2 regions of the Mesorhizobium sp. B1-1-6 genome follow, and region 2 is predicted to be linked to the other one. Evidence: predicted binding sites of a transcription regulator. Region 2 holds the regulator's gene; the other holds the start of a gene.
What was found. The regulator PhoB, encoded in region 2, activates phosphate uptake and scavenging genes when phosphate is short. The targets are predictions, from matches to a motif close to TGTCATNNANCTGTCAT.

Region 1 (14,494 bases), on a different contig from region 2:
ACCAGGAAGTCGTGCTCTGCCGCCACCTGACCGTCGCCGCCAACATGTTCCTCGGCGAGGAGAACTCGCGCTTCGGCATCCTCCAGCAACGAGCCATGGTCAGGGAAGCGCAGAAGATCATCGACGGTCTCGGCTTCGACCTGCCGGCGCATGTCGTGCTCGGCGATCTCACCATCGGCCAGCAGCAGCTGATCGCCGCCGCCCGAGCCACCGTGCGCGGCACCAAATTCCTGATTTTCGACGAGCCGACCGCCTACCTCACCCGCAAAGAGGCCGACCAGCTGTTCACGCTGATCCGCCGCCTGAAGGGTGAAGGCGTCACCATCATCTACATCAGCCATCGCATGGAGGAGGTGTTCGAGCTCGCCGACCGCGTCTCGGTGCTGCGTGACGGCACGCTGGTCGGCACCCGCAACATCGCCGAGACCAATGAGCCGGAGCTGGTCAAGCTGATGATCAACCGCTCGATCGAGCAGATCTATCACAAGGAGCATTTCACGCCGGGCGCCGTCATCGCCGAGGCGCGGAACCTGTCCGGCAAGGGTTTCGAGAATGTCTCTCTGTCGGTGCGCGCGGGCGAGATCGTCGGGCTCTACGGCCTGATCGGAGCCGGCCGCAGCGAATTCGTCACCACCCTCTACGGCCGCCACCGCAAATCGGCCGGCCAGGTGTTGTGGGAAGGCAAGGAGGTGCAGGTCAACTCCGAGCACGACGCCATCAAGCTCGGCATGGCGCTGGCACCGGAAAGCCGCCGCGACCAGGGCCTGTGCCTCAACCTGCCGGTTGCATTGAATCTCAACCTGCCGATCTACAAGCGCATATCGAAAAATCTGCTGATCTCGTCTGCGCAGGAGAAGGCCGAGGCGGACCGGCAGATCGCCGACCTCAGGATCAAGACGCCGACGCGCGGCGCGCTGGCCTCCAGCCTGTCGGGCGGCAACCAGCAGAAGATCGTCATCGGCAAGTGGCTGGCGCACGGCGCCAAACTGTTCATCTTCGACGAGCCGACGGTCGGCGTCGATGTAGGCACCAAGGCCGAGATCTACCGGCTGTTCAGTGTGCTGTTGTCCAAGGGCGCGGGCATCATCCTGATCTCGTCCTATCTGCCTGAGGTCTACGAACTGGCTGACACGCTGCATGTGTTCAGGCGCGGCAAGCTGGTGGCCACGCATGGTTTCCGCACCGCCGATCACGAGGACATTCTGGGCCAGGCCCTGGCCGAGAAACAAGAAAAGACGGGAGGACAGACATGAGCACCGAGGCGATCCCTGCCGAAAAGCCGAAGCGCAACTACAATGCCCTGTTCGGGCTGACGCTGCTTGGCCTGCTGCTTCTGATGTGGGTCATCCTGGCGGTCGCCACGCCGTCCTTCGCTTCGGCGCTCAATATCACCAACCTGCTGCGCCAGGGTTCTCTGATCGCCATCCTGGCCGTCGGCCAGACCTTCGTCATCATCACCGGCGGCATCGACCTTTCCGTCGGCGCCATCGTCGGCTTCGCCACCGTCATCGTCGCGCTGCTGATCAATGCCGGCTGGCCGGTCTGGATCGCGGTTCTGGCGACGCTGCTGGTGGGGGTCGCCATCGGCCTGTTCCACGGTTTCGGCATCGTCAGGATGGGCCTGCCGCCCTTCATCATCACGCTGGCGACCATGACCTCGCTGCGCGGCATCGGTCTCCTGATGACCAATGGCAATTCGATATCGATCAACAGCGACGCGTTCCAGGCGTTTTCGCGCGGCTCGCTGCTGGGGATCCCCTATCTGTTCTGGATGGTAATCGTGGTTGCCCTGCCCTCCTACGTCTTCCTGCACCACACGCGATGGGGACGCTATCTCTTCTCCGTCGGCTCGAACGCGGAAGCCGCGCGCCTCTCCGGCGTCAACGTGCCGCGCACGATCTACATGGCCTATGTGCTGTCCGGCCTGTGCGCGGCTTTCGTCGGCGTGCTGCTCGCGTCCCGCATCGGCATCGGCAATCCGACGCAGGGCGACACCTACGAGCTGCAAGCCATCGCCTCGTCGGTGATCGGCGGCACGTCGTTGTTCGGCGCTATCGGTTCGGTGCACGGGCCGCTGATCGGCTCGTTCATCCTCTCCACCATCAACAACGGCGCCAACCTGCTCAACGTCAACACGTTCTGGCAGCGCGTCATCACCGGCATGTTGATCATCGTCATCGTCTACTTCGACGGCCTGCGCCGCCGAGGTGGCAAGTAAAATCGATCGCCGGCCGGGTCGAAAATCGGCCGACGATTCCATGAACCGACTGGATTGAAGCATGAAAGCCGTTGTCTGCCGTTCGCCCGGCGACCTTGTCGTGGAAGACCGTCCCGCGGCTGGCTCGCCGCCTCCCGGCTGGGCGCTGGTGGCGGTCAGCCATGTCGGCATCTGCGGCACCGACTACCACATCTTCGAGGGCAAGCATCCCTTCCTCGCCTACCCCCGCATCATGGGCCATGAAGTGTCGGGGACCATCGTCGAGGCGGGCGAAGGCGTTGGTCTTGCCACGGGCGAGCCGGTCATCATCAATCCCTATCTGGCGTGCGGCAAATGCATCGCCTGCCGGCACGGTAAACCCAATTGCTGTGTCCGGATCGAAGTGCTCGGCGTGCATCGCGACGGCGCCATGTGCGAACAGATCCTTATCCCGGAACAAAACCTCTATCCAGCCAACGGCCTGTCGTTGGCCGATGCCGCGGCCGTCGAATTCCTGGCCATCGGCGCCCATGCGGTGCGGCGCTCGCGTGCCGATCCCGGCGCACGGACGCTCGTCATCGGCGCCGGACCGATCGGGCTCGGCACCGCCATCTTCGCCCGCATCGCCGGGCTCGACGTGACGCTGCTCGACATGAGCAGCGAAAGGCTCGGCTTCGCCGCCAATGAACTCGGCTTCAAGACCCTCGACGGGTCGCGCGGCGCGGCATCCGATCTGGTCAGCGAAGCGACATCAGGCGAAGGCTTCGACGTGGTCTTCGACGCCACCGGGAACACCGCCTCGGTGCAGTCGGCCTTCGCTCATGTCGCGCATGGCGGGACATTGGTGCTGGTCAGCGTCGTAAAGGACGACATCGCCTTTTCCGACCCCGAGTTCCACAAGCGCGAGATGACGCTTGTCGGCAGCCGCAATGCCTTGAGGGCCGACTTTGACCACGTCGCCGCTTCGATCCGCGATGGCGCGGTGCCGCTGGCCAAGCTCGTCACCCACCGCACCACGCTTGCCGACACGCCACGTGACCTCGCCCGCTGGGCGCATGAGAAATCCGGGCTGATCAAGGCCGTGATCGAGGTAGGGGCATAACATGGCAGGCCGTGAACCCGGCCCGAATTGACCACACCCCCGCGCAGGGCGACCCCCAAACGCCAAGCCGCTGACAAGTGCGCGCGACCGGGCTGGTCTGATTCCAGCGTTAGGCCGACACGCCTACAGCGCCGACAGTTTCAGCTCCACCCGCTCCGCCGGGAAGCGCGCCTCGGCGAATTGGATCGGCCGGCCGTCCGGCGTCATGTTGACGGCCACCGTGACCAGCACGATGCCGCCCGGCTGCAGATCGAGGTCGGCAAGGTCGGAAGCATCGGCGTGACGCGCCGACAGCACCGTCGATTGCCTGAGATAATCGTCTATGCCGAAACGCTTGAGCGATGCGGTGATCGACCCGGTCTCGGCCATGGCCACATCGATGCCGGCGAAGCGCCTGGCGTCGAACCAGCCGGAAGCGCGCGACACCGGCTTCCCATCGGCCTCGCCGCGCGTCTCCAGGCGAATCACATCCGATCCCCTGGCAACGCCCAGGGCTTCGGCGACGCGCCGGCTGGCGGGCTCGACCGATGAGGCCAGCAGCACGATATGCCGCTCCGACGCCTGGCCCTGCAAGCCGGTTGAAAATCGCGTGCGCGCGCCGATCGGATAGGACAGCCGCTTGCGCGACAGCACGAAAGTGCCGCGCCCCTGCTCGGCCCGCAGTACCCCGTCTTGCACGAGCGCCGCGATGGCGCTGCGCACCGTGTGACGGTTGACGCCATAGCGCTCGGCCAGCGCCACCTCCGGCGGCAGCGCGGCATTCTCGGCAAAATCGCCGGCAGCGATCGATTGCAGGATTCGGTCGGCGATCTGGCGCCACAACGAGACGCCGCTGCGCCGCTCGATACCGTCAGCCACGTGTTTTCCGTTCACGGTTTCGCCCCTGGCCGGCCCTGTCACGCACCCGTCATGGACTCGCGTTAGGTAATGGGTATAATTCGTATGGTTGTCTATATCAATAGACAAATTAGAAGCAAGGATGTTGCTCATGCGAGGACAGGAAGCGCGCGACCAGGCCGAACGCAAGGCGGCCATGGCAACCCTGGCGCAGTCCAGCGGCGACGACATCGTTCGCCTCTGGAACGAATCCGGCCTGCCTGCCGAGGTCGAACTGCTGCGCGGTCCCGAGACCGGCCTGGTTACCATGCGCGGCCGCATCGGCGGCGGCGGCGCGCCGTTCAATGTCGGCGAGGCCACCGTGACCCGCGCCACAGTGCGCCTGCCGTCCGGACAGGTCGGCCATTGCTATGCGCTCGGCCGCGACAAGCAGAAGGCGAAGCTGGCGGCCATCGCCGACGCGCTGTGGCAGGACCCCGCCCACCGAGAGGCGGTCGAAACGGGCCTTCTCGCGCCGCTGCGGGCTGCCTTGACCACGGCACGAGAAAGGCGCCGCGCCGAAACGGCGGCAACGAAGGTGGATTTCTTCACCATGGTTCGCGGAGAAGATTGATGGATATCGCAGCGCAATCGATCGAGGGCGGGTTCGCCGATCCGGTGTTCAACGCCCAGACGGTGTTTCGCGCCGTCATGGACGCAATGGCGCGGCCGGGCAGCGTGCACCCCTTGCCGGCCCTGGCCCGCCCGCCGGCGCCGCTTTCGGCGACATCGGGCGCGGTTGCGCTGGCATTGTGCGACAATGACACGCCGCTCTGGCTCGACCCGGCCCTGCATGCCTCGGCAGCGGTCATGTCCTGGCTCGGCTTTCACAGCGGTGCGCCGCTGGCCAACACCCCGGCCGACGCGCATTTCGCCTTTGTGGCCTCGCCGGCCGAGATGATGGCGCTCGACGGTTTCTCGCAAGGCACGCAGGACTATCCCGACCGCTCGACCACATTGATCCTGCAGGTCGGCGATCTCACGTCAGGCACGCCGCTGCTGCTCGAAGGTCCTGGCATCGAGAAGACGGCGACGATCGCGCCGGCCCGCATGCCGCGTCATTTCATCGAGCAGTGGAAGCAGAACATCAACCGCTTTCCGCGCGGCGTCGACATCATCCTGGCGGCACATGACAGCCTCGCCTGCCTGCCGCGTACGACACGCATCAAGACGACGGAGGCCTAGCATGTATGTCGCGGTAAAAGGCGGCGAAGCTGCAATCGCCAACGCCCACAGCCTGCTCGCCGACCGTCGGCGCGGTGACCGCTCGGTACCGGCACTGCGCCTCGACCAGATCGTCGAACAGCTGGCGCTCGGCGTCGACCGGGTGATGAGCGAAGGCTCGCTTTACGATCGCGAACTCGCCGCACTCGCTATCGTGCAGGCGCGCGGCGACATGATCGAGGCGATCTTCCTAGTGCGGGCCTACCGCACCACGCTGCCGCGCTTTGGCTATACAAATGCCATCGACACCGCCACCATGCTGGTCGAACGCCGCGTTTCGGCGACCTACAAGGACCTGCCCGGCGGCCAGTTGCTTGGGCCCACCTTCGACTACACGCACCGGCTGCTCGATCCCGAGCTTGCCGCCGGCGCCGATGTCGCCGCGCCCTTGCGGCGCGAGACGGAAGCGCAGGCAATGCCGCGCGTCTCGGCGATCCTCGCTCGCGATGGGCTGATCGAGCCGGACGGAGACATGCCGCAGGACCATGTCCCCGGCGACATCACCCGCGAGCCGCTGGAGTTCCCGATGGCTCGCGACATCCGCCTGCAGGCGCTGTCGCGCGGCGACGAGGGCTTCCTGCTGGCGCTCGGCTATTCCACGCAGCGCGGCTATGCCCGCAACCATCCCTTCGTCGGCGAGATCCGCATCGGCGAGGTCGAGCTGGAGCTCGACGTGCCCGAACTGCCTTTCGCGGTGCCGCTCGGTACCGCGCGCGTTACCGAATGCCAGATGGTCAATCAGTTCAAGGGCTCGGCCAAGGCGCCACCGCAATTCACACGCGGCTACGGGCTGGTCTTCGGCCAGAGCGAGCGCAAGGCGATGGCCATGGCACTCTGCGACCGCGCTCTTCGTGCAAGCGAACTCGGCGAGGACATTGTCGCCGCCGCCCAGGACGAGGAATTCGTCATCTCGCACTCCGACAACGTCCAGGCGACCGGCTTCGTCGAACATCTGAAGCTGCCGCATTATGTCGACTTCCAGGCCGAACTCGACCTCGTGCGCCGCATGCGCGCCGAGTACGACGCCCGCGAAAATCCCGGCAAGATTGAAGAGAAGAAAGAGGCCGCGGAATGAGCGCGCAACCGACCGACATCGCCAGCTACAACTTCGCTTATCTCGACGAACAGACCAAGCGGATGATCCGCCGCGCGATCCTCAAGGGCATCGCCATTCCCGGCTATCAGGTGCCGTTCGCCTCGCGCGAAATGCCGATGCCCTATGGCTGGGGCACCGGCGGCGTCCAGGTTACCGCTTCGATCATCGGCCCCGACGATGTGCTGAAGGTCATCGACCAGGGCGCCGACGACACCACCAATGCGGTCTCGATCCGCGCCTTTTTCAAGAAGGTCGCCAATGTGGCGGTTACGACCGATACCGCCAGCGCCAGCATCATCCAGACCCGCCACCGCATTCCCGAATATCCACTCGCCGCAGGCCAGGTGCTGGTCTACCAGGTACCGATCCCCGAGCCCCTGCGCTTTCTCGAGCCACGCGAGACCGAAACGCGCAAAATGCATGCGCTGGAGGAATACGGCCTCATGCATGTGAAGCTCTATGAGGACATCGCCAAGCACGGCCGCATCGCCACCACCTATGCCTATCCGGTGAAGGTCGAGGGCCGCTATGTGATGGACCCGTCTCCGACGCCGAAATTCGACAATCCCAAGATGCACCGCTCGCCGGCTTTGCAGCTGTTCGGCGCCGGCCGCGAGAAGCGCATCTACGCGCTGCCGCCCTTCACTGATGTGGTCAGCCTCGACTTCGAGGATCATCCGTTCGAGGTGCAGACCTTCGACCAGCCCTGCGCGTTGTGCGGCGCCGAGAACGTCTATCTCGATGAGGTCATCCTCGACGATCACGGCGGCCACATGTTCGTCTGCTCGGACACCGATCATTGCGAGAAGCGGCGCAGCACGCCTCCCTCCCCCTTGTGGGGAGGTCGCGCCGAAGGTGGCGGTAGCGACCCATCGGCAGCCCCCACCCCGGCGCTGCGCGCCGACCCTCTCCACAAGGGGGAGGGTAAGGAGATACAATGACCGACGAACCCTTGCTGCGCGTTTCGGCGCTCTCCAAATTCTACGGCTCGCGCGTCGGCTGCGACAACGTCACCTTCGATCTGTGGCCGGGCGAAGTCCTGGCTGTCGTGGGCGAATCCGGCTCCGGCAAGACGACATTGCTCAACTGCCTGTCGACGCGGCTGCTGCCCTCCTCCGGCACCGCCAGCTACCGCATGCGTGACGGCCAGTTCCGCGAACTCTACCGCATGAGCGAGGCCGAACGCCGCTTCCTGATGCGCACCGACTGGGGCTTTGTCCACCAGAATCCGGCCGACGGCTTGCGCATGACGGTGTCGGCCGGCGCCAATGTCGGCGAGCGGCTGATGGCGGTGGGCGACCGCCACTACGGCAAGATCCGCGCCACCGCCGTTGACTGGCTGTCGCGCGTCGAGATCGAGGAAGACCGCATCGACGACGAGCCGCGCGCCTTTTCCGGCGGCATGCGCCAGCGCCTGCAGATTGCCCGCAACCTCGTCACCGGCCCGCGGCTGGTGTTCATGGATGAACCGACAGGCGGCCTCGACGTCTCGGTGCAGGCGCGCCTGCTCGATCTCTTGCGCGGCCTCGTCACCGATCTCGGCCTCGCCGCCATCGTCGTCACCCACGACCTCGCGGTGGCGCGGCTTTTGTCCCAGCGCATGATGGTGATGAAAGACGGCCGCGTCGTCGAAAGCGGCCTCACCGACCGTGTGCTCGACGACCCGCGCGCGCCGTACACGCAATTGCTTGTTTCCTCGATTCTGCAGGTTTGACGATGGCGCCAAGTCACCCCCCTCTGTCCTGCCCGCAAACGAATAACGATTGGAGTACCTTCTGATGCCGACGCCTCTCGTTGTCTCCGATCTCGCCAAGAGCTTCACCATGCATCTGCGCGACGGCATCAAACTGCCTGTCGTCGCCGGTGTCTCCTTCTCGATCCGCGCCGGTGAATGCACCGTGCTCGGCGGCCCGTCCGGGGCCGGCAAGAGCTCGATCCTGAAGATGCTCTACGGCAATTACGCCGTCGACGAAGGCCAGATCATCGTCACGCACGAAGACGGGCTGATCGACCTTGCCAGCGCCAGCCCGCGCACCGTGCTTGCCGTGCGCCGCCAGACCATCGGCTATGTCAGCCAGTTCCTGCGCACCGTGCCCCGCGTATCGGCGCTCGACGTCGTCGCTGAGCCGCTCGTAGAGCGCGGTGAGGATCGCGAAGCAGCAAGAAGCAAGGCGCGCGCCCTGCTGGCGCAGCTTAACCTGCCGGAAAAACTCTGGGCATTGCCGCCGGCGACCTTCTCCGGCGGCGAGCAGCAGCGCGTCAACATCGCGCGTGGCTTCATCACCGGGCACCCGATCCTGCTGCTCGACGAGCCGACCGCTTCGCTCGACGCAAGGAACCGCGATGTGGTGATCGAACTCATCGCCGCCAAGAAGGCGGCAGGCGTCGCCCTGCTCGGCATCTTCCACGACCATGATGTGCGCGAAGCGGTGGCCGACCGCATCATCGACGTCACCGCCTTCGCCCCGGGAAAGCTCGCCGCATGAGCAGGAAATTGTCGGAGACGCCGCTGGTCCACCCGACGGCGGACGTGGAGAATTCGACGCTTGGCCGGTGGACCGAAATCGCCGACCGCTGTCGGGTTTCGGAAAGCGAACTCGGCGACTATTCCTACATGATGCAGGACTGCGCCGTCTGGTGTGCGACGATCGGCAAATTCTCCAACATCGCGGCAAGCGTGCGCATCAACGCCACCAACCACCCGACCCGGCGGCCGACGCTGCACCATTTCACCTACCGCGCATCGGACTATTGGGACGATGCCGAACACGAGAGCGAATTTTTCGCTGAGCGCCGCGCCAGGCGCGTCACAATCGGCCACGACACATGGCTTGGCCATGGCTCGACAGTCCTGCCCGGCATCACCGTCGGCTCCGGCGCCGCCGTCGGCGCCGGAGCGGTGGTATCGAAGGATGTCGCTCCCTACACCATCGTCGCCGGCGTGCCGGCAAAGCCGATCCGCGAGCGCTTCGACCGCCGCACCGCCGAGCGCTACCAGGCGCTTGCCTGGTGGGATTGGGACCATGCGAGGCTGCGCGCCGCACTCGACGATTTCCGTCAGCTCGAGGCCGAAGCTTTCCTGGAAAAATACGGTGGATGACGGTGGTGAATGGAATAGGGCTGCTCACTATTCGCATCCCTTACACAGAGTTCGGGCAGGGGGCTGTCTTCTCGAGCCGCCTGCCTTCCGCAGCTTCAGGGACATGGAAGCACTTCGAGGAACTGATTGGTCCTGGCCTGATCGCGCACGACACGGCTGTGGGTGGTAACAAAACTGACATCAATCCGACACCGCAGGTTCATGGCGCTGCGCTAGCGAGGGTCAACAGGACCTTCAACCGCGACTGGACGGGAACGCACCATGTCAGCCACGCTCGAAATCCGCGGCGTCACCCGACGATTTGGCAAGAACACCGCCGTTAACGATGTCAGCATCTCGATCCCGCAGGGTCAGATGGTCGGCGTCATCGGCCGTTCCGGCGCCGGCAAGTCGACCCTTCTGCGTATGATCAACCGCCTCATCGATCCCAGCCATGGATCGATTTTCTTCGACGGAGCCGAGGTCTCGCAATTGCGCGGTTCGCCGCTCAGGCGCTGGCAGCGCGACTGCGCCATGATCTTCCAGCAATTCAACCTTGTGCCGCGCCTCGACGTGCTGACCAATGTGCTGCTCGGCCGGCTGAACCATCGTCCGACCCTGTCGAACCTTTTCGGCATGTTCTCGCGAACCGAATGTGCGCAGGCGGTCGCGGCCCTCGAGCGGCTCGACATCGCCCGTACCGCGCTGCAGCCCGCCGGCACCTTGTCGGGCGGCCAGCAGCAGCGTGTCGCCATTGCCCGCGCCATGATGCAGCAGCCCCGGGTGATCCTGGCCGACGAACCGATCGCTTCGCTCGACCCGCTCAATGCCAAGGTGGTGATGGATTCGCTGCAGGACATCAATTTGCGCGAGGGCATCACCGTGGTCACCAACCTGCACACGCTGGACACCGCCCGCACCTATTGCAACCGCATCATCGGCATGGCCGCGGGCAAGGTCGTGTTCGACGGGCCGCCGGAGGAGCTTAACCGCGAGGCCGTCCGTCTCGTCTATGGCGCCGACAGCAATGGCGGCGAGATATCCGAGGCCATCACCTCGACCAGCGTTGCCTTCAAGCAAAAGATCGCCGCATCCGCCGGACCGCTCGAACCCGCATTCCCGGGTTACTGAGAGCGACCTGGATCGCCAGCCCGCGTCAGGGCACCCGTCAAAATCACCAACGCCGCCGGCGCGGGGCCGGAACCTACAGGAGAGAAATCAGATGTTCAGGAAAATGGTTTTCAGCGCCGTTTCGGTGCTTGCAATGGCCACCGGCGCGGCGCATGCCGCCGATATGAAGGAATTCCGCGTCGGCATCCTCGGCGGCGAGAACGAAACCGACCGGCTGCGCAACTACCAGTGCCTGGCCGATCACCTGAAGGCTGAATTCGGCTTCGAGAAGGTCTCGCTGTTCCCGGCCGCCGACTATGACGGCGTCATCCAGGGCCTGCTCGGCGGCACGCTCGACTTTGCCGAACTCGGCGCTTCCGGCTATGCCAGCGTCGTCCTCAAGGATCCCAAGGCGGTAACCCCGATCCTCACCACCCAGCAGACCGACGGCGCGACCGGCTACTATTCGATCGGCCTGGCGCTGAAGTCCTCCGGCATCACCGACATCAAGTCGGCCAAGGGCAAGAAGCTCGGTTACGCCGATCCGGATTCGACCTCCGGCTACCTGATCCCGCTGACGCAGATTCCGAAGGACACGGGCGCGTCGAACGAGACCTTCTTCGCCTCGACCCAGTTCAATGGCGGCCATGAGAACAATGTGCTCGCCGTGCGAGACGGCAAGGTCGACGTGGCCGTGGACGATTCCTCCGGCATCGGCGACTTCAAGGACGGCTACACCTCCGGCACCTTCCACAAGGAAGTCGCCAAGGGCGCCGTCGACCCCAACGACTTCGTCGAGGTCTGGCGCTCGGGCCTGATCCCGAACGGTCCGCTGGTCGTGCGCACGGCGCTCGGCGACGAGATGACGGCCAAGCTGGCGGCCTTCTTCACCGACCTGCCCAAGAAGGACAAGGCCTGCTTCGAAGGCGTCGAAGGCGGTGATTTTACCGGCTACGTTCCGGTGAAGGCGGATTTCTATAACGTCATCGTCGAAGCCCGTAAGGCAGCCATCGGCGGCTAAAGGCAGAAGTCAGGAAGGGCGGCGTCGAGAAAACGCCGCCCTTCTTGCATCTCCGACCATGACCCTTTCCCTGACAGCTCCTTCCGGCGCCACGCACCAGATGGCCGACGCCTGGCGTCGCCAGACCTCCTTGCGCCGGCTCTACACCGCCATCGGCGTCGGCCTGCTGTTGGTCGCACTCGGCGGCACCATGTGGTTCGCCGACGATGCCAATGCCGGACACTTCTTCGACCGGCTTCCGCACATACTGGATTTCCTGAGCTGGCTCGTTCCCAAGGACTGGAACGATGTCTGGCGGGCGCTGTTCGACATCGCCTCCCCGCATGACACCGGCACGCAGGAATTCAACTTCCCGCTCGGCCGCGCCTATGTCTGGGGCGGCTTCTACATCCCCGAATATTTCGAGCTGATGCTGACCACGCTTAACGTGGCGCTGGTCTCGACATCAATTGGTTTCGTCTTCGCCGTGCCGTTCTCCTTCATCGCGGCGCGCAACCTGACGCCGCATCCGCTGCTGCGGCTTGTCGTCAAGCGCTTCATGGAACTGCTGCGGGCTTTTCCCGAGATCGTCATCGCCGGCCTGTTCGCGGCCATCGTTTCGATAGGTCCGATCGCCGCCATCATCGCCATCGGTCTGCATTCGATCGGCGCGTTGGGCAAGCTGTTCTATGAGATCAACGAGAACATCGACATGCGCGCCGAGGAAGGCCTGCGGGCCGTCGGCGCCAACTGGTTCGAACGGGTACGCTTTGCCGGCCTGCCGCAGGTGCTGCCCAATTTCATGTCCTATACGCTGCTCAGGATCGAGATCAACGTGCGCATCTCCACCATCATGGGCGCGGTCGGCGGCGGCGGCATCGGCGAGGAGCTGAAGCTGTCGATCTCGCGCGGCTTCGGCGCCAAGACGATAGCCTTGGTGCTGCTCCTGTTCACGACCATCTTCATCGTCGACCAGTTCTCCGCCTGGCTGCGCCGCAAGCTGGTCGGCGAACAGACCTTTGTGATGAGCGCTTGATCATGACCGCCGCCGAAATTCAGTCGATCGAGGAACGCTTCCCGCAAGTGTTCCGCCGGCCGTTCCACAAGCGTTTCGGGCCGCTGCTGCTGCTTGGCGGCATCTTGCTCTACCTGCTCTACGCGCTGTGGTTCTTCAATCTGCCGCAAGTGCTGCGGGAATCGCATTGGGAGCGGCTGCCGCTGTTCCTGACCCAGTGGATCAGTTACGACGTGCAGCCGATCTTCCGCCTCGACGAGCCGCAGATAACGGCCAAATACCCCCGCTTTTCTGTACTCGGCCCCAATCCCCACCCGGATTGGGTCAAGACCAACGCCGACGGTTCGGTGACGGTCCTCATCGACGGCACGGCGAAGTCGGTCACCTTCGACAAGGCACGAGCAACGATCGTCGCCGCTGGGACGAGCGTGGCGGTGGCGCTGGACAGCGGCAAGCCGCTGGTCTCGGGACCTGTTCCCGACTGGGTCACCGTGCATGAGGATGAGGTCGTCGCCGACATGGGCTTCGCCGGCGAGGTCCGCGTCGCCCCCGATCGCGTCAGGATCCGCAAGCGCTTTCTCGGCTGGGCGAACTTCGTCTTCGACACACGCTCGCCCTTCTTCGGAAAATCCGCCGGCGAGGTGGTGTCACTGATCACGTCGGGCCCCGAGCTGAAAGCGGGCACCTCCAATCTGGCGCTCGCCGGCAACAACATCTGGAACAATGCGCAGTGGCAGCATGGCGATGTCTGGACAAAGCTGTTGCAGACCATCGTCATGGCCTTTCTCGGCACCGCGCTCGGCGGCATCGTCGCCTTCCCGCTCGCCTTCTTCGCCGCCCGCAACATCACCCCCAACCGGCTGGTAAACCAGCTGCTCAAGCGCTTCTTCGACTTCATGCGCTCCATCGATATGCTGATCTGGGCACTGTTCTTCACGCGCGCCTTCGGACCGGGTCCGCTGGCCGGCAGCGCCGCGATCTTCTTCACCGAGATCGGCACGCTCGGCAAAACCTATTCCGAGGCGCTGGAGAACATCGATGACAAGCCGCGCGAAGGTGTTGTGTCGACAGGCGCCAACCGTCTTCTGGTGCAGCGCTACGGCGTACTGCCGGAAGTGGTGCCGGTGTTCATCAGCCAGACGCTCTATCAGTGGGAATCCAACACCAGGGGCGCAACCATTATCGGCGCCGTCGGCGCCGGCGGCATCGGCTTGAAACTGTGGGAAGCGATGCGCACCAATTCGAACTGGGCCAACGTCTTCTACATGGTGCTGCTGACGCTGGTTGTGGTTTTCATCTTCGACAACATTTCCAATTTCCTGCGCCGCAGGCTGAGCCGGACGATTCACGACTACAACAGGTTGCAGGCCGAGCAGGGCTAACCTTGTGACGCATAAGCGCGGGCATCGTATGGTGCCGCGCCAAGGGTCGACCCCCACTCCGTCGAGCTGCGCTCGACACCTCTCCCCCGATCGACGGGGGAGAGGAAAGCGCCAGGGCGTCCTGGCCGATCCTAGGCGGAGGCTTCTTTCTATCCCGAGCCACCGGGGCCCTTTCCTCTCCCTCCGGAGGGGGGAGAGGTGGCTCGGCGAAGCCGAGACGGAGTGGGGGAACCACCTGGAAACCGCCGCGAACGCAACTGGAAAATGGGCCAGGCGCAATCAACGCCTCGCCTTGCGCCAAGGGTCGCCGACGCAGGTCTTGTCGCGTCACTATCGCCCGACCAAGGCACCTAGGCGGCCTTCTTCCACCCGTTCTTGATATGCTTATATCCATCCCGATAAACCGCTTCCGG
Region 2 (14,494 bases):
ACCGGTATGGCGATGCCGTGGGCGATGAACAGGCCGCCCTCGGGCACGGTTATGTTGTTGGCGGCTGCATATCTGTTCACGATGCCGACAGGCCATGGATAGGAATTGGCCAGCCAAACCGCGCCCATGATGACGGCGCAGGTGACCACGCCGATCAGCGTCTCGGCCCAGATCGGACGCAGCGGGAAACGGAAGCGCTTGCGCTGTACCCGCCCGTTGAACAGCGCAAGCACCACCGCAAGGCAGGCGGCGATGCCGACCACCCAGCTCCAGGTCGCGCCGATCGATCCGGCCGGGCCGCCGCCCATCAGCTGGAACGTCGCGTTGAGCGGCGCCACCGTCTGGCCGCTGGTAACCCACCATGCCGCACCGCGCCAGACCAGAAGCCCGCCCAGCGTCACGATGAAGGCCGGCACTTCGAGATAGGCGATGACGAAGCCCTGGAAGGCGCCGATCAAAAGGCCGAGCACCAGGCCGATGACCAGCGCGAGCACCCAGATCCATGGATTGCCGAGCTCGAGACCGACCATCCGCACCAGGAAATGCACCTGGGCGAAACCCATGACCATGCCGATCAACCCTTCGGCGGAACCGACGGACAGATCGATATTGCGCATGACGATGACCAGCACCATGCCGCAGGCCATGATGGCGACGGCCGAGGTCTGCACCGACAGGTTCCACAGATTGCGGGGCGTGAGGAAGGTACGGCTGTCGAAATCGAGCGGATTGACGCCGAGACGCAGGCTGGACAGGACATGCAACCCGATCCAGATCAGCAGCAGCGCGCCGATCATGCCGAGCATGCGCGTGTCGATCTCGGTCGCCTTCAGGAACCGGGCGACGGCGCCGAGTTCCGACGCACGCGCGGTGTCGGCCTGCGGGTTGGACGTCGTATCGGTCATGATTTTCTCCCACCGGCCTGCCCATCCGATGCGGATGCCGGAAGCCAACCTAGAAGTTACCCGCCCGGGGCGGAAAAACAAATCTTCTTGAAAAAACGCCGCGGCTTGGCAGCCGCGGCGTTCATCGCATGAAATGGAAGATCAGTTGCAGGCCGCGACGCTGCCCGCCGCGACGCCGGCACAGACCTCGTCTTTCTTGATCCAGCCGGCGTCGATGACGACGTTGAGATTGTCCTTGGTGATCGCAACCGGGGTGAGGAACAGCGATTTGACGGTGTTCCCGCCGGGTGTGGTGAAGTCCTTGACGCCGGCGATGTCGGTCATCTTCTTGCCGTCGGCCAGCTGCGAGGCGATCTCGGCGGCATTCTTGCCGAGTTCACGCGCGTCCTTCCACACCGACACGGTCTGCGTGCCGAGCGCGATGCGGTTCAGCGCCGCGTGGTCGCCGTCCTGGCCCGAGACCGGAACGGTACCGGCCAGGCCTTGAGCCGTCAGCGCCGCGACGACGCCGCCGGCAGTGCCGTCATTGGCCGCGACCACCGCGTCGACCTTGTTGTCGTTGGCGGTCAGGAACTGCTCCATGTTCTTCTGCGCGTTGGCCGGCAGCCAGCCATCCGTATAGGCTTCGCCGACATTCTTGATCTTGCCGCTGTCGATGGCGTCCTTGAGCACTTCCATGGAGCCCGAGAACAGGAAATCGGCATTCGGATCGGCACCCGAGCCCTTGATGAAGACGTAGTTGCCTTCCGGCTTCACCTTGAACACTTCGCGGGCCTGCATGCGGCCGACTTCCTTGTTGTCGAAGGTCAGATAGAAGACGTCCTTGTTCTCGATCAGGCGGTCATAGCCGACGACCGGAATGCCTTCGTCGAGCGCCTTCTGCACCGCCGGGCCGATGGCGGAGGCGTCCTGCGCCAGGATGATCAGCGAATTGGCGCCCTGGGAGATCAGGCTCTCGACGTCGGTGAGCTGCTTGCCGGGATTGGACTGGGCGTCGGCGGAAATATACTTGTCGCCGGCGGCTTCGATCGCCTTCTTCATGGCGGCCTCGTCGGTCTTCCAGCGCTCTTCCTGGAAGTTCGACCAGGAAACGCCGATGACCTTGTCCTTCGCCTGCGCGATCGACGCGAGCGTCAGCGACATGGCGACACCCGCCAGGATGGCGGCTGTGAATTTCTTCATCTTAATCCTCCCTGCGCCGCGTATGGCGCGACCAAACAGGCCCGTAGGCCGGCACAAAGGCTCTATTTTTTCGAGCCTCGAAAAAACACTGGTCCATCGTCGGAACGCTGTCAACGTCGATTCTGATGTATTTTGATGTCCTCGTGAATTTTTTTCGAGCTCCGGAATAAATAATGACAGCCAAGGCCGGTTCTGCCAGTATTTGACGGTCGTCGGGATCCTGGGGAGAGAACGCGGCGACGGGGAGGATGCGAGAAACATGTCGGTCGGAATCCGCCACGACGATTTGCGCCGACGCAACCGGGCGATGGTGATCGCGGCCGTGCGCCGTGCCGGGCAGCCCTCGCGCACCGAGATTGCCGCGACCACCGGGCTCAGCCATTCCACCATATCGGCGATCTCCTCCGACCTGATTGGCGAAGGCATCCTGGCGCAGAGCAAGCCGAGCGAGGCCGGTGCGCTGAAACGCGGTCGGCCGCAGGTCGGCCTCAGCCTCAACCCTGAAGCCGCGGCGGTGATGACCGTTGTGCTGTCGCTGAATTTCCTCTCCGTCGCAGTCATCGACTATGCCGGCCAGGTGATATCTGAGGAGCAGCGCCGGCTGGACACGCTGACCCTGTCGCGCGAGGCGCTGATCGGCGAATGCGTGGCCATCGTCAGGCGGCGGTTCGAGGATCCCGACCTCGACGTCGGCAGCATCGCCCGTATCGCGCTGGCGATCCAGGGCATCACCGACACGGATGCGCGCGCCATGCTGTGGTCGCCGATCACGCCGCAGACCGACATCGCCTTCGCCGACATACTGGAGGCCGAGTTCGGCATTCCCGCCACCATGGAGAACGATTGCAACATGATGGCGGTGGCGCTGCGCTGGCGCGATCCCCAGCGCTACCGCGACGACTTCATCGCCATACTTTTGTCGCACGGCATCGGCATGGGCTTGGTGCTGAAGGGTGAACTGTTCACCGGCACCCATTCATCCGGAGGCGAGTTCGGCCACATGATCCATCGCCCCGGCGGGGCGCTCTGCCGCTGCGGGCGGCGCGGCTGCGTCGAGGCCTATGCCGGCAACTATGCCATCTGGCGCAACGCGAGGCAGCTTGGCGAGGACACCGAGCCTGTCGACGTCAGCGACGCCGACATGCGCACCCTGGCGGCCTCGGCGCGCGAAAAGGACGGGCCGGAGCGCGAAGCCTACCGCAAGGCCGGCGAGGCGCTGGGTTACGGCCTTGGCAGCCTGTTCGCGCTGATCGATCCGGCGCCGGTCGCCATGGTCGGCGTCAGCGCCGCCGCCTTCGACCTGATCGAGCCGGCTCTGCGCGAGGCGATTGCCCAGACCGCCGGCGGCCAGCACTCGAAATCGATTTCCTTCGACACCGAGCCGAACGAACTGCCACTGATCCGCGAGGGCTGCGCCATGCGCGCGCTGACCTTCGTCGACCAGGAGATTTTCGCGCCGGGGGCACAGGCGAAATCAGGCGTGGGCGAGAACGTTGCGTGACATATCCCTAGTCTTCGCGAATCGCATACCCCGCGCCCCGAATGGTGCGGATCACGTCAGGCATGCGGCCATTGTTGACCGCCTTGCGCAGCCGGCCGACATGCACGTCCACGGTGCGCTCGTCGATATAGATCGTTTCGCCCCAGACATTGTCGAGCAGTTGGCTGCGCGAGAACACGCGGCCGGGATGTCGCATCATGAATTCGAGCAGGCGGAACTCGGTCGGCCCGAGCCGGATCTCGCTTTTCTTGCGGTAGACCCGGTGCGATTCACGGTCGAGCACGATGTCGCCGACCTTGAGCACGCTGGACAGAACTTCGGGCTTGGCGCGGCGCAGCAGCGCCTTGACGCGTGCCATGAATTCCGGCGTTGAGAACGGCTTGACCAGATAGTCGTCGGCGCCGGTGGAGAGACCGCGCACCCGGTCGCTTTCCTCGCCGCGCGCCGTCAGCATGATGATCGGCAGCCGCTCGGTATCGGGCCGCATGCGGAGACGGCGGCAGAGCTCGATGCCGGACACCGCCGGCACCATCCAGTCGAGCACAAGAAGGTCAGGGACATTCTCCTGCAAGCGGATCTCGGCTTCGTCGCCGCGCGTCACCACCTCTACCTGATAACCCTCCGATTCCAGATTGTAACGGAGCAGCACACCCAGCGGCTCCTCGTCCTCCACCACCATGATGCGTGGCGCGATCATCGACTGGTCACCCCTGCCGTCAAGCCGCTGGCGCCGACATCGCCGTCTCGTCCTGCTTCGGGCGATTGGCGGGCAATTGCGTGCCGGTCAGCACATAATAGGCATTTTCGGCAATGTTGGTCACGTGATCGCCGATGCGCTCGAGATTCTTGGCGCAGAACAAAAGATGCGTGCAGGCGGTGATGTTGCGCGGATCCTCCATCATGTAGGTCAGCAGCTCGCGGAAGACCGACGTGTATTTGACGTCGATGCGTTCATCGTCGGCGCGCAGCTTGGCAAGTGCCGCGGCATCGCGCGCCGCATACTCCTCGATCACGCCTTGGACCTGGATCAGCACAAGCTGCGCCATGGCGTCGATGGAGTGCGACAGGTCGCGCGGCGTGGCGGCAAGGCCGACGGTGCCGACGCGCTTGGCGATGTTCTTGGCGAGATCGCCGATGCGTTCGAGATCGCCCGCCATGCGGATCGAGCCGACGACATGGCGCAGATCGTCCGCCATGGGCTGCCGCTTGGCGATCAGGGTGATGGCGCGGTCGTCGAGTTCGCGCTGGCGCGCGTCCATGATGGCGTCGTCGGAGACGACGCGCTGGGCGAGCGCGTTGTCGGAATTCAGGAGCGCCTTGGTGGCGCCGCCGACCATCGATGAGGCGAGATCGCCCATGTCGCGGATCAGCCTGCTGATCTGTCCGAGATCTTCGTCAAAGGCTGCGACTGTGTGTTCGGCCATGATCTTGGTCCTCGTATGCCTGGGATCAGCCGAAGCGGCCGGTGATATAGTCCTGCGTGCGCTTCTCGCGGGGCGATGTGAAGATCTTCTCGGTGCGGTCGAACTCGACCAACTCGCCCAGATACATGAACGCGGTCTGCTTCGACACGCGCGCCGCCTGCTGCATGTTGTGGGTGACGATGACGATCGTATAGTCGGCCTGCAGCTCATCGATCAGCTCCTCGATCTTGGCGGTCGACAGCGGATCGAGCGCCGAGGCAGGCTCGTCGAGCAGGATGACCTCCGGCTTCACCGCCACCGTGCGGGCGATGCAGAGGCGCTGCTGCTGGCCGCCCGAAAGGCTGAGGCCGCTGGCGTTGAGCTTGTCCTTGACCTCGCTCCACAGTGCCGCGCGCTTCAGCGCCTGCTCGACACGGCCGTCCATCTCCGCCTTGCTGAGCTTCTCATAGAGCCTGACGCCGAAGGCGATGTTCTCGTAGATCGACATCGGGAACGGCGTCGGCTTCTGGAACACCATGCCGATCTTGGTCCTGAGCAGGTTGAGGTCCTGCGAGCGGTCGAGGATATTCTGGCCGTCGAGCAGCACCTGGCCCTCGGCGCTCTGCCTCGGGTAGAGCTCGTAGATGCGGTTGAAGACGCGCAGCAGCGTCGACTTCCCGCAGCCCGAAGGCCCGATGAAGGCGGTGACGCTGCGCTCGGGCAGCGACAGGCTGATATCCTTCAGCGCCTTCGACTGGCCATAGTAGAAATTGAGGCCCTTGACCTCGATCTTGGCTTTCTCGACCGCGACTTCGGGCGTATTCAACTCGGTGGACAACATCGGTTTCATCTGTCCTCTCTGCGTCCGGTAAGGCTGCGGGCGAAGATGCTCAGCCCGAGAACCGTAAGGGTGATTATGAGTGCGCCGGTCCACGCCAGCTGCTGCCATTCCTCGTAGGGGCTGAGAGCGAACTGGAAGATGGTGACGGGCAGGCTGGCCATCGGCGCATTGAGATTACTCGACCAGAACTGGTTGTTGAGCGCCGTGAAGAGCAGCGGCGCCGTCTCGCCGGAAATGCGGGCGATGGCCAGCAATATGCCTGTGACGATGCCCGACAGCGCCGCACGGTAGGCGACCGAGCGGATGACCACCCAGCGCGGCGCGCCGATCGCGGCGCCGGCCTCGCGCAAGGCGTTCGGCACCAGGTTGAGCATGTCCTCGGTGGTGCGAACGACGACCGGGATGACCAGGATGGCCAGTGCGACGGCACCGGCGATCGCCGAGAAATGTCCCATCGGCCGCACCAGCAGCTCGTAGACGAACAGGCCGACGATGATCGAGGGTGCCGACAGCAGGATGTCGTTGATGAAGCGCACGACGGTGGTGAGGCGCGAGAAGCGGCCATATTCGGCCATGTAGGTCCCAGCGAGGACACCGATCGGCGTGCCGACGATGACGGCGATGACTGTCATCATGATACTGCCGTAGATGGCATTGAGCAGGCCGCCGGCATCGCCGGGCGGCGGTGTCATTTCGGTGAACACAGAGAGCGAAACACCCGACAGGCCCTTATAGAGCAGTGCGCCGAGGATGAGCGCCAGCCAGGCCAGGCCGATGCCCGCCGCCGTGACGCATAGCGTCATCATCACGGCATTCCTGCGCTTGCGTCGATTGTGAAGCGATGTGGCCGTCGACATCGGTCAGGCTCCCGTGCGGCTGTCCATGCGCAGCAGCATGTAGCGCGCAAGGGCAAGGATCAGGAAAGTGATGACGAACAGGATCAGGCCGAGCGCCACCAGCGAAGACGTATAGAGATCGCCGTCGGCTTCGGTGAACTCGTTGGCGATGGTCGCCGAGATCGTCGTGCCGGGCGCGAACAGCGAGCCGCTGATGCGGTGGGCGTTGCCGATGACGAAGGTTACCGCCATGGTTTCGCCGAGCGCGCGGCCGAGGCCGAGCATGACGCCGCCCATGATGCCGACGCGGGTATAGGGGATGACGACGCGGCGCGTGACCTCCCAGGTCGTGCAGCCGATGCCGTAGGCCGATTCCTTCAGCACCGCCGGCACCGTGTCGAAGACATCCTTGGTGATCGAGGTGATGAAGGGCAGGACCATGATGGCAAGGATCATCGCCGAGGTCAGAAGGCCGATGCCGTAGGGCGGGCCGGCAAACAGGCTGGAGAGTCCCGGCACGTCGTGGAAAAGCTTGATGATGAAGGGCTGCACCGTCGTCTGCAGGAACGGCGCGAACACGAACAGGCCCCAGATGCCGTAGATGATTGAGGGTATGCCGGCAAGCAGCTCGACGGCGATGCCGATGGGGCGCCGGAGTGGCCGCGGGCAGAGTTCGGTAAGGAAGATGGCGATGCCGATGCCGATGGGAACGGCGATCAGGATAGCGATGGCGGCGGTGACGATGGTTCCGTAGATCGGGGCCAGCGCCCCGAAATTCTCGGTAACCGGGTTCCACGATTCGGTCGTCAGGAAGGAGAACCCGAATTTCGACAGCGCTTCCCACGAGCCGGCAAACAGCGAAATCGCCACGCCGCCGAGGATGAGCAGGACGAGGATGGCGGAAAAGCGTGTCGCCGTTCGGAAAATCGTATCGGTGAGCGCGAAGCGTCGGACCGTCGCTTCCCTGGCCCGCATGGCGGCCGACGATGGCATGGCTTCGGAGACGGCGGTCATCTGGCCCTCACGTTTCAAGGAAGACAGGGAGGGCGCCGTGAAGCGCCCTCCTCGTTCAGCAGGGATTACATGGCGGAATAGAGCGGCTTGCCGTCTTCGCCGACGATGTCCTTGGCCCACATGTCCTCGACGCTCTTGACGACCGCGTCGGGGATCGGAACGTAGTCCAGCGCGCCGGCCATGTCGTCGCCCTTGGCGTAGGACCAGGCGAAGAACTTGAGCGCTTCACCGGTCGCCGCCACGTCGCCGGGCTTCTTGTAGACCAGGATCCAGGTCGCCGACGTCATCGGCCAGGATTCGGCGCCCGGCTGGTTGGCCAGGATGACGCCGTAACCCGGCTGCGAGCTCCAGTCGGCATTGGCCGCCGCCGCCGAGAACGCCGCCGCCGTCGGCTCGACCTTCTTGCCGTCCTTGTTGATCATGTCGGCATAGGTCAGCTTGTTCTGCTTGGCGTAGGCGTATTCGACATAGCCGATCGAGCCGCCGGTCTGCGAGACGTTGTTGGCGACGCCTTCATTGCCCTTGGCGCCGATACCGACCGGCCATTCGAGCGCGGTGTTGACGCCGACCTTCGACTTCCAGTCGGCGCTGACGTCGGCCAGATAGTAGCTGAAGTTGAACGTGGTGCCCGAACCGTCGGAGCGATGCACGACGGCGATCGCCTGGTCGGGAAGCTTGACGTCGGGATTGAGCTTGGCGATCGCCGCGTCGTTCCAATTGGTGATCTTGCCTACGAAGATATCGGCCAGCGTCGGGCCGTCGAGCACCAGTTCGCCCGGCTTGATGCCTTCGAGATTGACGACCGGAACGATGCCGCCCATCACCATCGGGAACTGTGCAAGTCCGGTGGATTCGAGATCCTCGCCCTTCAGCGGCGCATCGGAAGCGCCGAAGGTGACGGTCTTGGCTTTGATCTGCTTGATGCCGCCGCCCGAGCCGATCGACTGGTAGTTGAGACCGATGCCGGTCTCCTTCTTGTAGGCATCGGCCCACTTCGCATAGATCGGGTAAGGGAAGGTGGCGCCGGCACCGGAGATGTCAGCTGCCATTGCCGCGGAAAGGGTGAGGGTGGACGCCGCAGCCATTGCGATCGCAACGGCCGCCGAGCGGATGAAATGTCTCATATGGCCTGCTCCTGTTCGGAAGATGGTCTCTCGGCGCCATTCCTTGCCAGCGCCCGCTGAGGCCAATAGCGTTCGATTATAACAGTCGCATGACAGTTTCGTGTCAGCCCGGTAACGCGTCGCCGGCGCCTGGAAAGGCGATGTCGATTAGCGGCTGCGGCATGGCGCCGGTTTGCCTTCGGGAATCAGGGACTTGCGCTATCCGGCCACCCAAACAGCCATCGGATTCGGCATGGATCGCTGATCGAAGAAAAGCCGGACGGGAGCGCGTTGCTCGAGGCCAGAGGATGTCTTGGCCGGGCCATCGCCAAAAACAGGTCCGTTGGGGTAGATTGACGCTGCTTCATACTGGCGGTCGCTGCTCCCGCCCGTAACTAGAAGAGAGCGGAAATTCGATGCCGTCATTGTCCCGGCTGGACGCCGGCTTTGATATGGTGCGATCGCACCATAGTCTTGCTCGAAGGGCTGCAGCCGGCCCCGGGTGATTCTCGCCGCAATCCGGCCGAAGGCGCAAAGTCTATCCCGCGTTGCGCCGGGCCTGGCGACCAGCGCCGACCCAGCGCTCGACCTTTTCGAGCAGGGCCCTGGGGCTGATCGGCTTGGGCAGATAATCATCCATGCCGGCGTCCAGGCAGCGTTCGCGATCGCCCTTGAGCGCATGCGCGGTGACCCCGACGATCGGCACATGCGTGCCGGTTTCCTCTTCCAGCCGGCGGATGGCGGCGGTTGCCTCGAGCCCGTTCATCTCCGGCATCGAGACGTCCATCAGGATCATGCACGGATTGAGCCTGCCGAAAGCGTCCAGCGCCTTGCGGCCATTGCCGACGATCTCGAAACCGTAGCCGGTCTCGCCGAGGATCTGGGTGAAGACCATCTGGTTGACCTCATTGTCCTCGGCCACGAGGATGTCCAGCCGCTGCTCGCCGCCAGTCGCGGCAAGCCGAGGCCTGACCGGCGGCGGCTGCAGCAACGCGCGTTGCCCTGCCGCCGGTGGCGGTGACTGCGGATTGTTCCCGCCGCCTCCCTCGACAGCAAGCGGCCGGGCGACATCCGTGGCGTGGCGATGCCGCTGGATGGTGGCGACCAGCGTTTCCAGGAGCACCGAGGAGCGTGCGGGCTTGATGAGTTGGGCATCAATGCCGAGATCGCGGTAACTGGTGTTGGCCAGCGACTGGTCGACGGAGGTCAGCATGATGATCGGCGTGTCGGCAAGCCCGGCGGTGTTGCGCACGACACCTGCCATCTCGGCGCCGCTCATCTCGGGCATCTGATAATCGAGCACGACGCAATCGACCGGCACGCCGTAGGCGGCGGCCGCGATCAGCACTTTCAGTCCCTCGGCGCCGCTCTCGGCCGCGCAGGAATCGAAGGTCCATGACGTCATCTGCTCGGTCAGGATGGCGCGGTTGACGGCATTGTCGTCGACGATCAGCACCCGCGCGCCGGTCACGTCCACCGGCATGATGCGCTGCGCGTTCTGTTGTCCGGCCCTGGGCAGCGTGACCGTGAACCAGAAGGTCGACCCCTTGCCTTCGGCGCTTTCCACGCCGATGTCGCCGCCCATCAATTCGACCAGCCGCGAGGTGATCGCGAGCCCGAGCCCAGTGCCCTCATGCCGCCTCGTCGAGGAGGTGTCGACCTGGCTGAATTTCTCGAACACCTGTTTCAGCTTTTCCTCAGGGATGCCGATCCCGGTGTCGGTGACCGAGATCGTCAGCCTGGTTCCGTCCGGCACACTTTCGCCGGTGACGTCGACGAGCACATGGCCTTCTTCGGTGAACTTCACCGCATTGCCGAGCAGGTTGGTGACGATCTGCCGGATGCGGCCGACATCGCCGATGAACAGGCTTTCGAGCCCAGGCTCGATGCGCACGATGAGCTCGAGGTCCTTTTCCTTGGCCCGCGTCGACACCAGCGTCGCCACGTCCTCGATCGCCTCGGCGAGATTGAAGGGGGCGGGATCGAGCACCAACTGGCCGGCATCGATCTTGGAGAAATCCAGGATATCGTTGATGATGGTGAGCAGCGCGTTGCCCGATTTGACGATGATGTCGGTGAAGGTCTTCTGCTTCGGATCGAGATCGGATTTGGCCAGGAGTTCGGCCATGCCCAGCACGCCGTTCATCGGGGTGCGAATCTCATGGCTCATATTGGCGAGGAATTCCGACTTGGCGCGGTCGGCAAGTATGGCGCGCTGGCGCGCCTCGCGCAGTTCCGCCTCGCGCAGCTTCAATTCGGTGATGTCGGTGGTCGACCCGATCAGGTAGAGCGACCCGTCGGACGCGATCATCGCGCCCTTGCGGGCGAACTGGTGGCGCACGCTGCCGTCCGGGAGCATCACCGTCTCCTCGACCTCCTGGGTTTCGCCGCTGCGCAGCACCGCGAGGTCGCCATTGACGAAGGCTTCGCCGTCGGGCCCGAAAATTTCGATATCGGTCTTGCCGATCGCGTCCTGCTTGCTGAAGCCGGTGAGATCGCACCACCCCTTGTTGACGTAGAATTGCCTGAGATCGGAGCTTTTGGCATAGATCGACACCGGCACGTTGTCGATCAGGCTGCGGAATACCTCGTTCTCGCGCATGCTTTCTTCCAGCGCCCGCTCGCGCGCCTTGACCTCGGTGATGTCGGTGCTGGAGCCGACCAGATGCACCGATCCGTCCAGCGCCACCAGCCGGTTCTTGCGCGTCATCAACTGCCGCACCGTGCCGTCGCGATGGGTGACGGGCTCCTCGACCTCCCTGACGCTGCCCGTGAGGGCGACCTCGGTGTCGTCCAGGCTGTAGCTCTTTCCATCCCCGTCGCCGAACAGCTGCCGATCGGTGCGGCCGATGACGTCTTCCTTGGCGAGCCCGGTGATCGCGCACCAGGCCTTGTTGACGAACTCGATGCTGAGGTCCTGCGCCTTGATGAAGGCGGCCACGGGCAGTTCGTCCAGCACGTGCCGGAACAGGTCGATCTGCCGCATCGAATCGTGCAGCGCCTTTTCGCGGCTCTTGATCTCGGAGATATCGACACGCACGCCGATGAACGTGCCGTCGTCGGTGCGCATGTCGTAGACCTGGTACCAGCGACCGTCGGGATTGAGACGTTCGAAGGATGAGTATGGCAGGTGGTAGCGGGCGAGGATGCTGTCCAGCCAGGGATCGAGATCGCCATCATAGAGCGCATCGACCTGCGGATCGCCGCTCGAGCGGAAATAGCCGGCCGAATGACCGAGTGCCAGCGCGTCGCGGAAGGTGCGGCCGGGCTGCCACGCCGGCTTCAGCGCCGGCAGCGTGTCCTGCATCTTGCGGTTGGCGAAAACGAAATTGTCGTCGCGGTCGTAGATGATCACGGCGGCCGGCAGCGATTCCAGCACGCTGGCCAGGTGTTTGCGGGCGTCCTGCGCCTCGGTCTCACGGCCCTTCATGTCCGAGACGTCGAAGAGGAAGCCGGCCACGTAGTTGCGGCCGCTTGCCATTCTAACGCGGTTCTTCCTGACGACGCGCGAGCGGTTGACGCCGTCGACCTGGAAACTTTCCTCCACCTCGTAAGGCCGCCCGGTCGCCAGCACCGCGCGCTCGCTTTCCTCGAACAGCGCGACCTCGGCGGGCGCGAGAAAATTGCCGCCGGGCTTGCCAAGCATGGTTTGCGGCGTCTGGCCGAACAGGCCCGCAAACGCTTCGTTGACGAAGACGAAGCGCAGATCGTCGTCCTTGACGAAGATCGGATCCTTGACGCCGTTGATCACCGCTTCCGCCAGTCGCGCCTTTTCCAGCGCGTCGGCCAGCTCGGCCTCGCGATCCTTCATGTCGGTGACATCGACATAGGAGATGAGCCGCTTGCCGCCGGCCAGCGGGGCCAGCGATGCAACCAGGGTACGCCCGTCATTGCGCGGCAATTGTCTCGAGCCGGCGACGCCGGCCCTGATCTCGGCCTCGCGCTCGGCGGTATGACGCTGCCAGGCAACGTCGTCGGCGCCGTAGGAATCGGCGGCGCGGCTGGCCTCCATCAACTCGCGGAAGCCCGAGCCGATCCCGGCGCGCTGGGGATCGATTTTCCACAAATTGTAGAAGGCCTGGTTGATCACTTCGGCGCGCAGGTCGGCGTCGAGGACCATGATCCCGATCGGCATCGAATCGACCATCGTTCGAAGGTCGGGAAGGCCTCCCGAAGACGCCTCTCCTTGCTGCTTCTGCTCCAGTTCTTCGAAGGCGACGGCCAATCCCGTGACATTGCGTCCAATGCCACGATAGCCGGCGAATTTCCCCTCGTCATCGAAGCGTGGAAAGCCTGAGGTCAGCACCCAGCGGCAATCGGCGCGACCTCCCTTCAGTTCGTAGACAAAGTCACGGAACGGCCGATGTGCCTGCAGATCCTCCAGATGCATTGCCGCGCTGCGGTTGCCGTTCAGGACCTGCTTCAGGAAATCGAAACGGAAGCGGCCGAGCACGGCGGCCGGGTCGATGCCCGTGACCGCCTGGTAGTTGTGCGAAAGCCAGGAAAAGCGCAGCTCGGCGTCGGTCTCCCAGATCCAGTCCGAGCCCGTTTCGACCAGCTGGCGTAGCATGGCCAAATCCATGCCTGCGGTGAACGAAGCCGCGTCGTTCACCGCCATTTCGCCCGACCCGCGCTCGCCGCGCACGCCGGCTGTCTCGTTCGCTTCAGCCATGCCGTCCCCACCCCGAATCCAAGGCCGAACCCTCCCTCCGCGGTTCGTCGGCGGAATGTGCCCGAGAAGCATTAACGATCCGCTAACCTTAACAAGCCGTTGCGCACCGGACGGGCCCTGGCCTGCGCCATTGCGCCCGGTTGTCGGCCTGATCGAAGCCGCGCTATAAGCCAATATTGGGGTGTTGCTGATGTTTGGACGGATTGTGCCTTGCTTGCTGAGCGCGGCGCTGCTTTTCGGCAGCGGCTGTTCGCGCAGCTATGACGGCACCGTCGTCATTCCGCGCCCGCTCGATGCCCGGCGTTTCTGGGACCGGCCGCCGCCCAATGTGGAATACGGGCCGTCCGGAATGGAAAACGGCGCTTTTCCGGCGCCGCCACAACCGCCAACCCGGTTTTCCGAGCGCAGGCCCGCGCCGCGCGCCGCACCGAGACGTCATCTTTCAAGAGTTTCGAGGCCACCTCCGCCGTCCTCCGATGAGGAAAAGCCCCTGGCATGCAGGAATGTCAGCGAACCCGGAAAGAGGGTTCGCATGGTCTGCGACTGATGGGTGCCACCCAAAACTGACCTTGGCTGAGAAACCGGCGCCTACAACCGGGGGCGGATGATCATTCGGCTGGGAAGAAGGCCGGGCCGACTATTCTCACCGGCCGCTTGCCGGCCTCTATCGACTGATGCTGGGCCGCCCCGGAGGCTTCGGCGTCCGCCGCGGGAATTGCCGCGACGCTGCCGAGGTCCGGCTTGGCCGACGGCAAGGGGATGATGGCATTGGTCATGTTTGTGGGCGTTACCGTTCGGGCCCTCAATTCGGCGACCCTGCTGTAGTAGCGTTTTAGGTCACATGCCTTGAAATTGACGTCGTCGCGGTAGCGGAATGCGGTCGGCAGATCGGTGTAGGGCTTGCGCGTGTCGAGAGAGACCATCTTTTCGGTTTCGAGGCTGACGTCGCTGAGCGTATAGAGGTCGACGCCCGGCTCGTCGCAGATGTAGCGGCATTGATCGGCCATATCCTTCACATCGTCGCTGCCGGCGAACTG

Region 1: a site for PhoB is predicted at 4,194-4,210, ahead of phnF (phosphonate metabolism transcriptional regulator PhnF). Genes of this name have one in related genera too.

The regions. Positions count from the first base shown of each region.
Region 1 covers NZ_VFWR01000013.1:183,729-198,222, reverse strand. Annotated here, with positions in the region: gene FJ979_RS24920 (sugar ABC transporter ATP-binding protein) at 1-1,253, shown strand, start outside; gene FJ979_RS24915 (ABC transporter permease) at 1,250-2,218, shown strand; gene FJ979_RS24910 (zinc-binding alcohol dehydrogenase family protein) at 2,280-3,299, shown strand; gene phnF (phosphonate metabolism transcriptional regulator PhnF) at 3,423-4,172, opposite strand; gene phnG (phosphonate C-P lyase system protein PhnG) at 4,288-4,749, shown strand; gene phnH (phosphonate C-P lyase system protein PhnH) at 4,749-5,360, shown strand; gene FJ979_RS24890 (carbon-phosphorus lyase complex subunit PhnI) at 5,362-6,474, shown strand; gene FJ979_RS24885 (alpha-D-ribose 1-methylphosphonate 5-phosphate C-P-lyase PhnJ) at 6,471-7,436, shown strand; gene phnK (phosphonate C-P lyase system protein PhnK) at 7,433-8,209, shown strand; gene phnL (phosphonate C-P lyase system protein PhnL) at 8,274-8,981, shown strand; gene FJ979_RS24870 (DapH/DapD/GlmU-related protein) at 8,978-9,595, shown strand; gene phnC (phosphonate ABC transporter ATP-binding protein) at 9,857-10,705, shown strand; gene phnD (phosphonate ABC transporter substrate-binding protein) at 10,797-11,705, shown strand; gene phnE (phosphonate ABC transporter, permease protein PhnE) at 11,764-12,720, shown strand; gene phnE (phosphonate ABC transporter, permease protein PhnE) at 12,723-14,081, shown strand; gene FJ979_RS24845 (sugar phosphate isomerase/epimerase) at 14,432-14,494, opposite strand, start outside.
Region 2 covers NZ_VFWR01000022.1:15,478-29,971, reverse strand. Annotated here, with positions in the region: gene FJ979_RS29890 (sugar ABC transporter permease) at 1-905, opposite strand, end outside; gene xylF (D-xylose ABC transporter substrate-binding protein) at 1,047-2,087, opposite strand; gene FJ979_RS29880 (ROK family protein) at 2,347-3,588, shown strand; gene phoB (phosphate regulon transcriptional regulator PhoB) at 3,596-4,285, opposite strand; gene phoU (phosphate signaling complex protein PhoU) at 4,305-5,012, opposite strand; gene pstB (phosphate ABC transporter ATP-binding protein PstB) at 5,038-5,841, opposite strand; gene pstA (phosphate ABC transporter permease PstA) at 5,838-6,689, opposite strand; gene pstC (phosphate ABC transporter permease subunit PstC) at 6,693-7,682, opposite strand; gene pstS (phosphate ABC transporter substrate-binding protein PstS) at 7,748-8,806, opposite strand; gene FJ979_RS29845 (PAS domain-containing protein) at 9,324-13,457, opposite strand; gene FJ979_RS29835 (DUF2865 domain-containing protein) at 14,066-14,494, opposite strand, start outside.